Linked DNA regions of Myxococcus xanthus. The protein of the gene in region 1 binds, or shares a complex with, the protein of each later gene. Links are inferred from orthologs where the notes say so. Each region holds a gene or a part of one and is shown in the gene's direction. Other genes may lie near its edges. The genes, in order: dnaN and dinB.

Region 1 (6,241 bases):
TGTCCGGCGTGCGCAAGCGCCTGCGGGCGCTGACGGCAGTGCTGCAAGAGCTGGAGCTGGAGGCCGCATGACATCCGCCCACCACCGCACCCCGGATTGGTTGCTGGAACGAATCGCCCTGGGCGAGCTGCCGCCCGCGGAGCTGGCCGCCGCCCGCGCCCGGCTGGCCGAGGAACCCGACGGCCTGGCCCGGCTCGCTGCGCTGGAGTCCGACACGCGCGCCACGCTGGAGGCGCTGCCGCCCGCCCGGGTGGCCCGCGAAGTGGAAGCGCGCGCGGCCCGGCGGGATGCGCCCCGCCCGGCCTTCCGCCTGTCGCCCGCGTGGGGCCTGGTGCCGGCGCTCGCCGCGGTGGCGCTGGTCATGGTGGCCCTGCCTTCCTCGGAAACCGGGTACGGCACGGCCCCGGGGGACACCCGGGAGGTCACGCGCATCAAGGGGCTGGCGCCGCAGCTCGTCATCCACCGGCAGTCCACCTCCCGCCCGGAGCGGCTCGCCGACGGGGCCGCCGCCGCCGCGGGTGACGTGGTGCAGGTGGCGTACATCGCCTCGGGCCGCTCGCATGGCGTCATCGTCTCCCTGGATGGCAACGGCGCCGTCACCCTCCACGCGCCGGATGAGGGCTCCCGGTCCATGGCCCTGGTTCCGTCGGGAACGCAGGTGTTGCCGCGCGCCTACGAGCTGGACGATGCCCCGGGTTTCGAGCGCTTCTTCTTCGTTTCGTCCGATGCGCCCTTCGACGTGGCGGTGGTGCTGGCCGCCGCGGAGGCACTGTCTGGAAATCCCGACGCCTCCTCGGCACCTCTGTCATTGCCCGGGAACTTGACGCAGGCCTCCCTCACGCTGGAAAAGCAGGAGTGATGAAATCCTTTGCGCTCCTCGCATTCGGGCTGTGGGCGGGGACGGCCACCGCTGAGTCCCAGTACGCACCCCGCCTTTCGCTGATGAGCGAGCGGGGGGCCTTCGCCCAGCAGCCGGGGGAGGATGTCTCCGAGTCCTCCTCGAGAGGGCTGCGCCGGGGCTCCACCCACATGGAGTTCTGGTTGAGCGACATCCAGGTCGCCAACATGGGGGTGAAGCTGGGCGGCGGGGCCGTCTACTTCACGCTGATGGCGGGCCTGGAGCCGGGCCGCGACGCGCGCTTCAGCTTCGCGGCGGGCGTGGGCGGCCACATGACGCTGTCCCAGCGGCTCTGGGTGGACCTGGACGTGACGGGCGGCGCCGTCCAGCCGGTGCGCAACCCGCTGGAGGGCGACGGTGGCAACGTGCTGGGGCAGGTCCGGTTGATGCTGGGCTTCCAACTCATGCCCCGCCTGGCCGTGTTCGCCGGGCCCACCTACAACGCGTGGTTCTCCTGGGGCGCGTCGGACTTCGACTCCATCACCCGGCTGTCCTTCCGGGAGCGCAACCCGGAGCCGGATCAACGCCTCCAGCACTGGCCCGGCATCCAGGTGGGCCTCCACATCTGAGGCCCGCCCGGAAGGGTGTTTTCAGTTCTCCACCTTGCTGGCGCGCAGGACGGTGGCCGCGCCCGCGGGGCCCGCGTTGGGTCGCGTCTCCAACGTGCCCTGAATCTTGAGCCCGGTGCCGTCCAGCGTCTTGCGGATCAAGGCACCCGTCTGCTCGTCCGAGCCCTTCGTCACCGCGGACAGCTCCAGTTCGTGCACGGGGATGGGCTCCGCGTCTGGCTTGTCCACCGGGAAGGCGTTGTAGGTGGGGCAGGGCGGGGCGAAGCAGCGCACGCCACTGTCCTTGACGATGTAGACGGCGCTCTCACCCTGCTTGGGCTGGGAATCATTGCTGGGCGGTGGGGTCATGGTGGGCGTTCCGTTCTCGCTGGAGGGGGTTCCATTCTCGCTCGCCGGTGGCGAGGACGTCGCGGCGGGCGGCTTGCTACATCCGGAGACGAAGCCAAGGACAAGGGCGGCGAGCACCAGCGAGCGGCGGTTCATGACGGGCTCCAGGGGAGGAAAGAGGCGCCAGTGTGCTCCGGCTCGCCGCCAGGGGCCAGTCTGTCTCGCGAATTGGTGACTGGCGGTCAGTTGCAGGTGGACATTGCTGCTCCCACGTCGCTCAGGGTTCGTTGACGGACTGGAGTGCAGGGGCTACATCCGGCCTCGTAGATCGGCCTTCGCGGCCGAGACCCGTAAGGACGCCCTCCGATGGAATTCCGCATCGCCGCCGACGAGCTGAAGAAGGCCCTCTACCGCGCCCAGGGCATCGTGGAGCGCAAGACGACGATGCCCATCCTGGCGAACGTGCTCGTCACCGCGAACAAGGGCGGCATCACCGTCACCGCGTTTGACCTGGACATCGGCGTCGTGTCCGAGCACCCGGCCGAGGTCATCAAGACGGGCGCCGTCACGCTGAGCGCCAAGTACGTCTTCGACATCGTCCAGAACCTCCCGGACGCGCAGGTCACGCTGAAGAAGCTGGCCAACAACTACGTGGACATCTCCAGCGGCTCGGCCCACTTCAAGATCGTGGGCATGGCGGCCGAGGAGTACCCCAAGCTGCCGAAGGAAGAGAGCGCGCCCCTGGTGCAGGTGGGGGGCAACACGCTGCTGGAGATGATCAAGAAGACGCAGTTCGCCATCTCCAGCGACGAGACGCGCTACATCCTCAACGGCGTCTTCTTCGAGCCCCAGTCCACCGGCAAGGTCCGCATGGTGGCCACCGACGGTCACCGGCTGGCGCTGGTGGAGCGCGAGCTGCCGGGCGACTTCAAGCTCAAGAGCGGCGTCATCATCCCCCGCAAGGGCCTGATGGAGCTCAAGCGCCTGCTGGATGAGGCGCCGGACGCGGAGTGCCACCTGGGCTTCGCGGAGAACTCGGCGCTGTTCAAGAAGCCGGGCCTCACCATGGTGATGCGCCTCATCGACGGCCAGTTCCCGGAGTACCAGCGCGTCATCCCCAAGGAAGGGGAGAAGGTCGTCCTGGTGCCCAAGGTGCGCCTGCTGGAGAGCCTCAAGCGCATCGCCCTGCTGTCGGCGGACAAGAGCAACGCGGTCCGCATCGGCCTGGAGGAGAACCAGCTCATCATCACGGCGAGCAACCCGGACCTGGGCGAGGCCAAGGACGTGCTGGAGCTGGCCTACCGCGGCAACGGCATCACCATCGGCTTCAACGCGCGCTACCTGATGGATGTGCTCGCCGTGACGGAGACGGACGAGGTCTCCTTCGAGCTGGGTGACGAGCACAGCCCGGGCGTGCTCCATGCCCCCGGCGACCGGAGCTTCACCGCCGTCGTCATGCCCATGCGCGTGTGAGTCGGGTGGGCTCCCTTGAGAGGGCCCGCACCGTTCACTCGTGACGCGTCGGGCCCCTGGGGGGCCTGACACCCGGCCGGTGCCTTCCTATGGTGATGGCATGGCCACGCACCCGGACAACCTGCGCGCCCGGCTGGAGGACCGCGCGGACCTCCTGGAGGCCACGCGTCTTCGCTATCGCGCCCTGCGCGGCATGCTGGCGGCCTTCTTCTGGAAGGAGCGGGTGCGCTCGCAGTTTGAGCTGCTGCTGGAGGTGGCGCGCACGCAGCCGGAGGTGGACGCCACCCTGGCCGCGCTGAAGCGCCGCGCCGCCGCGGAAGGGTGGCCGGCGAGCGCCGCGCCCATGAAGCTGATGCGCGAGGTGGAGCGCCTGCGGGAGGACGTGCGGCGCGTGGCCTTCAAGCGGCTGCCCGTGGAGGGCCGGCCCGCGACGCTGGGCGAGGCGCTGCTGAAGTTGGAAGAGACGGTGCTGGAGGCGGGGCCGCTCCTGGGGCGGCACATCTGGGCACGGGCGGTGGAACTGTTGCCGCGCAACCTGCCGGAGCTGCGCGCCGCGTGCGCCGCCGCGGAGGTGTTCGAGCACGTCTTCAAGCGTCCCGCGCCGGAAGGCGTGCTGCCCTTCACGGTGGAGGAGGCGGAGGCGCTTCAGCGGGCGCTGCCGCTGGCGGAGACGGCGCTGGCGGCGCTGTGGCAGCGGCTTGAGCACTTCGACACGCGGGGGCAGGTGAAGGGCTTCCTGCTGGCCCGGGCGTCGCGCGCGCCGCAGCGGGTGCCTCGCAGCGGGCCGGAGCTGCTGCTGCACGTGGCCTTCTGGCGGGGCGTGGCTTGGGCGCGGCTGCGCGCCTTGTTGGAGGAGCGGCTGGCCCCGGTGGTGCCCGCGGACGCCGAGGTGCCGGCGCTGCTGGCGTGGCTGGCCGCGCGCGAGGGGCGTTCCGAGTGTGGCGCGGAGCCGCGGCTGGGCGGGCCGGGGCTGTTCGCGCCCGAGGCGCCTGGCACGCAGCCACCCACGAGGCGGCTTCGGGGCGACGATTCGCGGACGGGCGGGTCCGTAGGGCTGCGCGGCGTGGGCGTGGAGGTGGCCGGGGAGGTGCGGCTTCTGGCCTGCGAGGCTTTTGGCGAAGGGCGCGCCGGGCTCTTCGAGCTGGCCGCGCAGCTGGCGGCGCTGTCTCGCGAGCGCCCCGTGGGCACGTGGGATGAGGAGACCGCGTGGGCGCGGCTGTGGAACGCGGCGCAGCGGGCTCGAGGCGAGCAGGGCGAGGACGTGGAGCGGCTGCGGGACGCGCTGCGGCTGTTCATCCTCCTTCGCGGCCAGGGACAGACACCCGCGCGCCTGTTCTCTCCCGAGCGGGCGCGGGTTCCCACGGCGGAAATCGGGGCCGACGCGGGCTCGGCCGTGAAGGACCTTCCCGCGCTGGTGCATGCGGCCCGCGCTGCGGCGTGGCGCGGGCGCTAGGCCGCGGCGCGGGTGCCAACGGCGGAGGCCGGCATTGGCCGTGTTGGGCCTGCTTTCGTGGGTGTCCGTGGCCGCGCGGCGGCGTAGCGGAGACGCTCGCCACCGCGTGTGGGTCCGAGACGGTCACGCGGGCGACAGCGTGGCTTGTCCGGCCTGATGCTCGCTGACGGGCAGCAGCCGCGAGGCCAGGCCCGCGAGGAGCGCGTCCTCTGTCAGGGCCACGGCCACGTCCGGAACGCCCAGCTTCTTCGTGGCGCTGCGCCGCAGCGAATAGAAGGCCCAGCTCGATGCCAGCGCCGCCAGGGCGCCCAGGGCCGCCGCCGCGAGCCGCCCGCCGCGTTGGCGCTCCGTCGTCACCGAGGCCGCGGCCAGGGCGCCCGACAACATCCGGCCCGTCAACGGCACGGCGGTGACACGCGGGGGCGCCATCGGCAGCTTGTCCGCGACAAGCTCACCCACGGCGAGCAGGCCCAGCACGCGCGGCGTCCATGGATGCGCCAGGATTCTGGCGAGCCGGTCCTCGCTGTCGGGCTGTGTCTTCGTCAGCCAGCGGCTCGCCAGCGCCGGCGCGCTCATGCTCCGCATTCCCGCCAGCACGCCCAATCCCAGGGCCCTCAACCCGTGTGCTCGATTCATGGCCTCTATCTCCTCCTCCATCTGCGTTTCTCGCCGTCCTGGCGCCCGCTGCGCGAAGAACTGCACCGGGGCCGTTCCCAGCGCATGGCCGGAGTGCGCCAACTGGCCGTGGCTCGCGAGCTGGCCGACGAGCTCCGGGTGCTTCAACGCCAGCTCGCGCACCCGCACGTGCGTCAGCCGGTGCCACGCGCGCTGATAGCGCGGAGCCACCATCGCGAAGCCCAGCCGGCTCCACCAATTGGGGAACTGGCCGGGACGCCAGGCCGCCTCGATGTGGAAGCGCACCTCGCCGCTCTCGTGGTCCTTCTTGAGCAGGAACCACTCGCGCCCGGCCTCGATGTGTCCATGGAGCGTCTCGAAGCTGAAGCCGAAGACGCTGCACCCCGCGTCGTGCTCCTCGCGCGTGCCTCCCACCCGCACGCCGCACAGGTAGCGCAGCTGCTGCCCCAGCGCGCGCAGCTCCAGCAGCACCGTGCGGCCCTGCATCGGCTCCTCGGCGGAGAAGTGCCAGGCGACGATGCGCGGGTCGGAGAAGTCGAAGGTCTCCAGCACCTGCTGGGCGCGCTCGAAGAGTCCGCCCGGGACGGGACGCCCTGGCGACTCGCGGCCGAGCACGCTCTCTGAGCGGACCTGGCTCCACCCGCCCTGCAGCGTCATCTCCCCGGAAACCTCCGGGAAGTTGCGCGCCAGCGTGCGAGCGCGCGTCAGCCGGGGCACCATTTCTTCTTCCGTCCAGCCGGAGAACCAGCGCCACTCAATCATTGTCTTCCGTCTCCCCGCGCCAGGAAGGTGGGCCCGTGGGCGGTGTCGCCGCCGGGCGGTTCGTCCTCCAGCTCGGTGGTGTCCGCGTGGATGACGCCATGCACCCCGTCACCGGCCGTCAGC
Region 2 (6,261 bases), 2.6 Mb from region 1 along the record:
GGGCATTGGCGCCCCCATCGTCGGCGACGTCCTCTACGGCGGACGCGAGGCCCCGGAGCTGGGCCGCTTCTTCCTGCACGCCCGCTCACTAGGCCTGACGCACCCGCAGACGCGGCGGAACATGACGGTCCACAGTCCCCTGCCCCCGGAGCTGCGCGCGGAGCTGGAGCGGCGTGGCCTGCCCCTGCCCCGCGGCGAGGAACGGGACTGAGGGCTTTCCACTATTCGCCCATCACCTTGATGATGACGCGCTTTCGGCGCTGGCCGTCGAACTCGGCGTAGAACACCTGCTGCCAGGGCCCCAGGTCCAGCTTCCCGCCCGTGACGGGGATGATGACCTGGTGGTGGACCAGCAGTGACTTGAGGTGGGCGTCGCCGTTGTCCTCGCCCGTGCGGTGGTGGCGGTAGTCGGGGCCGGCGGGCGCCAGGTGCTGGAGCCACTCCCAGATGTCTTCATGGAGACCGGGCTCGTCGTCATTGACGAAGACGCCCGCGGTGATGTGCATGGCGGAGACGAGGACCATTCCCTCCTGGATGCCACTCTTGCGCACCAGGGCCGTCACGGTGTCGGTGAGACGGACCAACTCCCGCCGCTGCGGTGTCTCGAACCACAGGTACTCCGTCAGGCTCTTCATATCCGTATCCGCCCGGCGTCAGAGTGCCCCGCTAAAGTGACTCACACCATGCGAGCCATCATCCACGTGGACATGGATGCCTTCTATGCGTCCGTGGAGCAGCGGGACAACCCGGCCCTGCGGGGCAAGCCGCTCATCGTGGGCGGGCATGCCCAGCGCGGTGTCGTGGTCGCCGCCTCCTACGAGGTGCGCCCCTTCGGCGTGCGCAGCGCCATGCCCATGGCCCGTGCGACGAAGGCCGCGCCCCATGCGCTCGTCGTGAAGCCCCGCTTCGCCGCGTATGCGGAGGCCAGTGAGCAGGTGTTCGCCATCTTCGAACGCTACACGCCGCTCATCGAGCCACTGTCGCTGGACGAGGCCTTCCTGGACGTGACGGCGTCGGTGGGCCTCTTCGGCACGCCCGCGGACATCGCCCGGCGCATCCGCAAGGAGATTGCCGACGAGTTGAACCTTCCCGCCTCCGCGGGCGTGGCCACGGTGAAGTTCGTGGCGAAGATTGCCTCCGACCTCGCCAAGCCCAATGGCCAGCGAGAGGTGCGCGCCGAGGAGACGGTGGCCTTCCTCGCGGGCCTGCCGGTGTCGCGCCTGTGGGGCGTGGGGCCGAAGACGGAGGAGGCGCTCCGACTCGCCGGGCTGAAGACGATTGGCGACGTGGCGGCCCGGGAGCTGGACTGGCTGGAAGACAGACTGGGCTCCAGCGGACGGCACCTGTGGGAGCTGTCCCAGGGCATCGACACGCGCGAGGTGGTGCCGGACCGGGCCGCCAAGAGCGTGGGCGCGGAGGACACCTTCGACGAAGACCTCGTGGGGGTGGACGCGCTCAAGCCGCACGTCCACGCCCAGGCCCTGCGCGTGGCCCGGCGGCTGCGGCGGGCGGCGCTGAAGGGCCGCGTGGTGCAGCTCAAATTGAAGTTCGCGGACTTCACGCTCATCACCCGGCGCACCACGCTGCGCGAGGCCACGGATGACGGGCAGACGCTCTACCGCGCGGCGCTGGAGCTGCTGGACAAGTCGCACCAGGGCAAGCCGCTGCGGCTCACTGGCGTCAGCGTGCAGTTGGACGAGGAGCCGCCCCAGTTGGGCCTCTTCCCCGCCGCCGCGCCGCGCACCGCGAAGCTGAACGCGGCGCTGGACAAGATTGCCGAGCGGTTTGGCAGCAAGGCCATCACCACCGCGGACATCGCCGGCAGCGAGGCCACCGACAGCGCCGAACACCGCTCCGAGCGCCCGGTGGACAAGGGCGGGCCCAAGGACTGAGGGCCCGGTACGGGTGGGGCCTCACGCCTGTTCGCGGAGCGACCCCACACCTGACGGCAGGGACTTCGACACGGACGCGACCTTGAGTCAGGCGTCGCCCGACTCGGAGGACGAACCGGCGCTCTCACCGGACGAGCCGTTTGCCGAGGGGCGGCGGCGGCGGCGGCGACGGCGGCGCTTGCGCTGGCCTCCCGCGTCGGACTCCTCGCCATCCGCGGCGGCGGCGCGCGGCTGCGGCACCTCGCCGGCCTTCCACGCCTCCAGTTGCTCGCGATTCTCGCCCGTGGCCTCCACCGTCATCTCGAACACGGTGAGGGCCTCGCTGAAAAGCGGGTGCCGCTTGAAGGCGGCGCTGCGACGACGGCGCTCACCGGACAGGGTGCGCTGGGCCAGCAGCAGCATGCGGCAGCGCTCGGCGATGCGGCGCGGCAGACGCGCGGACTGCACGAAGCCCGCGAGCAGGTCCTCCACCACCTGCGACACGGACGGGCGGCCCTCCTGCGACTCCTCGGGCCCCGTCGAACGGCTGATGGGAATCAGCAACATCGCCAGGAGGATGGCGTCGTCCAGCGCCTCGCCCGCGGACACGCGCTGGTCCAGCGACTCCGCGAAGGCGTAGAACGTCTTCTCCCCTTCCTTGCCGTGCTGCTTGAGGTACGCGTTGACGGGCGGCAGGAGGATTTTGAGCGCGTCCAGCGCGTCCAACAGCTTCAGCGCCGGCGCGGACACACCGCCGCGGATGAGGCGGAACGTCTCCTCCAGCAGGCGCGCGGGCGCGCAACGGGGCAGGTCCTCCACCGCGCCTTCCATGGCCGCGTACGTCCGCGACTCGATGTCCAGGCCCAGCTTCGCCGCGAAGCGCACCGCGCGCAGGATGCGCACCGGGTCCTCGCGCATGCGCACTTCCGGGTCGCCAATGGTGCGGATGAAGCGCTCATCCAGGTCACGGCGGCCACGGACGTAATCGATGACCCGCCCTTCGGCCACGTCGTAGAACAGGCCGTTGATGGTGAAGTCACGGCGGCGCGCGTCCTGCTGCGCGGTGCCGAAGACGTTGTCGTGGGTGATGAGCAGGTCCTCACCGTCCCCCTCATCCTCACCGCCGTTGGGCGCGGGCTCCAGCTCCGTCGGATTCGCACGGAAGGTGGAGACCTCGATGATCTTCCCGCCCTTGAAGTAGACGTGCGCCAGCCGGAAGCGCCGGCCAATCAGGCGGCAGTTGCGGAAGATGCCGCGCACCTCGTTCGGCGTCGCGCTGGTGGCGATGTCGAAGTCCTTCGGCTTGCGCCCCAGCAGCAGGTCACGCACGCAGCCGCCCACCATGTACGCCTGATGGCCGTGCTGGTGCAGGCGGAGCACCACCTTGAGGGCGTCCGGGTCCAACTCGTCGGGGTCGATTTCCGCCGGCTCGCCGGTGGGCCGGACGTGGGGCGCGTGCAGCGCGCGCTCATCGGGCGTCGGCTCCGGTTCGGGCTCCAGGACGATGGGGACGTCCTCGGCGTCCTCGCCCCGGGCCTCGGCGGCGTCCTCGGCCTCGGCGGCGGCCAGCGCGGCCTCGGCGCCCAGGACGGCGTCGTCCAGGCCCGAGTCGGCCAAGTCCACCTCGTCGTCATCATCCTCGTCGTCCTCGTCCTCGGCATCCGCGTAAGCGGGGGCCGGAGGCGGCTCGGCGGGGGTGGCGGCATGAATCGTGGGGGTTTCAGTGGGGGCCTGCGCGTCGGCGGCCACGGGCTTGGAGGCGCTGTCCTCTTCAGGGTGCGCCGACAGCTCCAGCTGGGAGTTCATGGGAACCTCTTGTTCGCCGCGCTCGAAAGTCCCTGCCGCCTCGGAAGAGGCAACCTCGCGCGCGTCATTCTCGGGCGCAGGTGGCAGCAGACCGCCGGCAGGCGGCGTCTCAGTCAAATCTCGCGTCATCAGCCAGGGACACCCCATCGGGGCGCTTGAAGGCCTGCCGTCTATACCGCATCCTCCGGGTAGGGAGTAGCGATGGACGACATTGTTGTCGGATGTCACCGGGCAGCGGGCTCCCCCGCCCGCTTTCCTGCTCCCAACCAGGGGACAGGGCACGCGCGAAGCGTGGGGGCCGCGGGCCTGTGTCCTGTATCAACACAACGTCCGCTGGAAACGTTCTGGGGACGGCCCGCGCGGGGAACGCCGGCCCACCCGAGGGGCAGCCGGGCAGCCTTCCCCTACTGCGGCTTGGTGCGGCCCTTGTGGTTCCGGGGCAGCGCGTGGTGGATGAGGGACACGTAGTCCACCGCCTGAACAGGCGGGGGTGGCGGCGGCGTGCCCAGCGCGGCCAGACGCTTGCTGAAGGCGGCCAGGATGTCCGGCATGGGCCGCATCGCCGCGAGCAGCTTGTTGGGCCCCTCCAGCGCCTGGGACAGCGCCACCGCCGCCTGCTGGAGCGGCAGCCCGCGCCGCAGCAGGTCCTGGAACGAGTTGGACAGGGTGATGATGTTGTGGCCCGCCGTCTGCACCATCTCCACGGCGATTTTCAGCACCTGCGGCGCCGTCAGGTGGCCGTCCGCCAGCAGCACCAGCGCGGCCTGGAAGTAGTTGAAGATGGGCACCACGCGCGGCCCGTAGGCCGTGAAGTGCGCGGGGGGCGTCAGCTTGTCCAGGTGGATGAAGATGCGGCGCACCGGGTCGCCCACGGGAATCTTCTTCCACGCCTCGCGCACCCGCAGCGCGTCGTCCGGGTACACCCCGCCCGCCTCCAGCACCTGTGACAGCACGCGCTCGTCCACGCGGCCCGCCACCAGGTCCGCGAAGAGCGAATAGATGAACGCGTCCGCCTCCGCGTCGTCACCGAAGAGGACCTCCTCCGCCTCCACCGGCGCGTGCACCCGGCTCTCCAGGATGGCGGGCAGCTTGTAGCCCACCTGCCCGCGCAGGGCCCGGAAGCGGCCGCGCAGCAGGTTGCCCACGTTGTCCTTGAGGACGAACTCGTCCCACCGCACGCCGTCCAGCTTGAGCTTCTCCTCCAGCACGGCCCGCATCTGCTTCGGACTGCCGGAGACGATGCACAGCCGCGAGTCCCCGTTCTCCGACAGCTCGCGGATGAGCGCGCTGGCCCCCGGCACGGCCACCTTCTGGTGGGCCTTCTGGAACGCCGTCCGCACCAGGTCACGGAGCGAGTCGAACTCCGTCTGGAGGTACGTCTTGTCCAAATCCCAGCGGTAGATTCGCCGGGGCGGACGCGGGTCGATGCGGTCCGGCAAGCTCACTTCTTCAGGCCTTCCCGGATGGCGGCGCCCAGGTTGTTCGACACCACCTTCGCCGCGACCTTGCCCGCGTTGGCGATGGCCCGCGACTTCGAACGCCCGTGTGCCTTGATGAAGATTTTATCGAACCCCAGGATGGGGGCCCCGCCGTACTGGTTCCAGTCGGTGATGTCCTTGATGCGCTGGATGCCGCTGGACAGCATCGCGAGCCCCGCGCGCCATCGCAGGCTCTCCTTGTAGGCGTACTGGGCCAGCTCCACCACCGTGTCGTGGACGCCCTCCAGCATCTTCAGGCAGACGTTGCCCACGAAGCCGTCGGTGACGATGACGTCCGCGGTGCCCTTCGGGATGTCGATGCCCTCCACGTTGCCGATGAAGTGGATGTCCTTCATCTCCGACAAGCGGGCATGGGCCTCCACCACGCGGGGCGGGCCCTTCTGCGGCTCAATGCCGTTGGACAGGAGCGCCACCTTGGGGCGCTCGTTCTGGGAGATGATGCGCGCGTAGGCGGAGCCCATCACCGCGAACGTCACCAGGTCATCCGCGGTGGCCTCCACCGTGGCGCCCACGTCGAGGATGAGGGAGAACGGGTCGCCCTTCGCGCCGCGCACCGAGCGCGTCGGGTACACCGTGGCCAGCGCCGCGCGCCGCACCCCGGGGATGAGCTGGAAGTGCCGGGCACACGCCAGCACGCCCGCGCCCGTGTTGCCCGCGGACACCAGCGCCTGCGCCTCGCCCTCCGCCACCAGCCGCGCGGCCACCGCCACGGACGCGTTCGGCTTGCGCGCCAGCGCCTCGCCGGGCTTCTCGTCCATGCCGATGAAGTCCGCCGCGTGCTGCACGGAGATGCGCTCGCCGTTGTGCTTCGTCTCCGCCAGCGCGTCGTCGATGAGGGTGCGGTCCCCCACCAGGAGCGTGTGGATGTGGGGGGACTCGAGCGACAGCATCGCCGCTCCCCGGACCACCTCGCCCGGGCCGTGGTCCGTTCCCATGACATCGAAGGCAATCGTCACTGGCTGCGGCTGCGTCCCCACCATGTCCTCCATCTTAGGACCTTTGCTCGGCCCCCGCGCCTGCCATTCTCGCCTGGGCCACCAGGGACAATCCCAGGAGCCCCGCCAACGCCACCATTCCCGCCGCCG

What was found.
Region 2: the proteins of dnaN (region 1) and dinB are in contact, whole or in part, in a solved structure (PDB 1OK7), measured with the Escherichia coli proteins. The link is inferred for Myxococcus xanthus from one-to-one orthologs.

What each region holds. Positions count from the first base shown.
Region 1 is NZ_CP017174.1:278,773-285,013, forward strand. Bases 1,447-4,213 are described here. They hold dnaN (DNA polymerase III subunit beta), read left to right. Parts: upstream 1,447-2,160; coding sequence 2,161-3,267; downstream 3,268-4,213. Other genes in these bases: BHS09_RS01145 (peptidase), read left to right, coding at 1,447-1,467; BHS09_RS01150 (DUF6748 domain-containing protein), read right to left, coding at 1,489-1,950; BHS09_RS01160 (hypothetical protein), read left to right, coding at 3,368-4,213. In the rest of the region: BHS09_RS01135 (RNA polymerase sigma factor), read left to right, coding at 1-71; BHS09_RS01140 (ActD-like protein), read left to right, coding at 68-859; more of BHS09_RS01145, read left to right, coding at 859-1,446; more of BHS09_RS01160, read left to right, coding at 4,214-4,720; BHS09_RS01165 (DUF1990 family protein), read right to left, coding at 4,844-6,118; BHS09_RS01170 (DUF1990 family protein), read right to left, coding at 6,115-6,241. UniProt on the Escherichia coli protein: Confers DNA tethering and processivity to DNA polymerases and other proteins. Acts as a clamp, forming a ring around DNA (a reaction catalyzed by the clamp-loading complex) which diffuses in an ATP-independent manner freely and bidirectionally along dsDNA.
Region 2 is NZ_CP017174.1:2,926,562-2,932,822, reverse strand. The notes cover bases 1-2,787. They hold dinB (DNA polymerase IV), read left to right. Parts: upstream 1-683; coding sequence 684-1,892; downstream 1,893-2,787. Other genes in these bases: pcnB (polynucleotide adenylyltransferase PcnB), read right to left, coding at 1,980-2,787; BHS09_RS12480 (secondary thiamine-phosphate synthase enzyme YjbQ), read right to left, coding at 222-635; BHS09_RS12485 (RluA family pseudouridine synthase), read left to right, coding at 1-211. In the rest of the region: more of pcnB, read right to left, coding at 2,788-3,677; BHS09_RS12465 (phosphatase domain-containing protein), read right to left, coding at 4,082-5,122; phosphate acyltransferase PlsX, read right to left, coding at 5,119-6,156; BHS09_RS12455 (MFS transporter), read right to left, coding at 6,167-6,261. UniProt on the Escherichia coli protein: Poorly processive, error-prone DNA polymerase involved in translesion repair and untargeted mutagenesis. Copies undamaged DNA at stalled replication forks, which arise in vivo from mismatched or misaligned primer ends.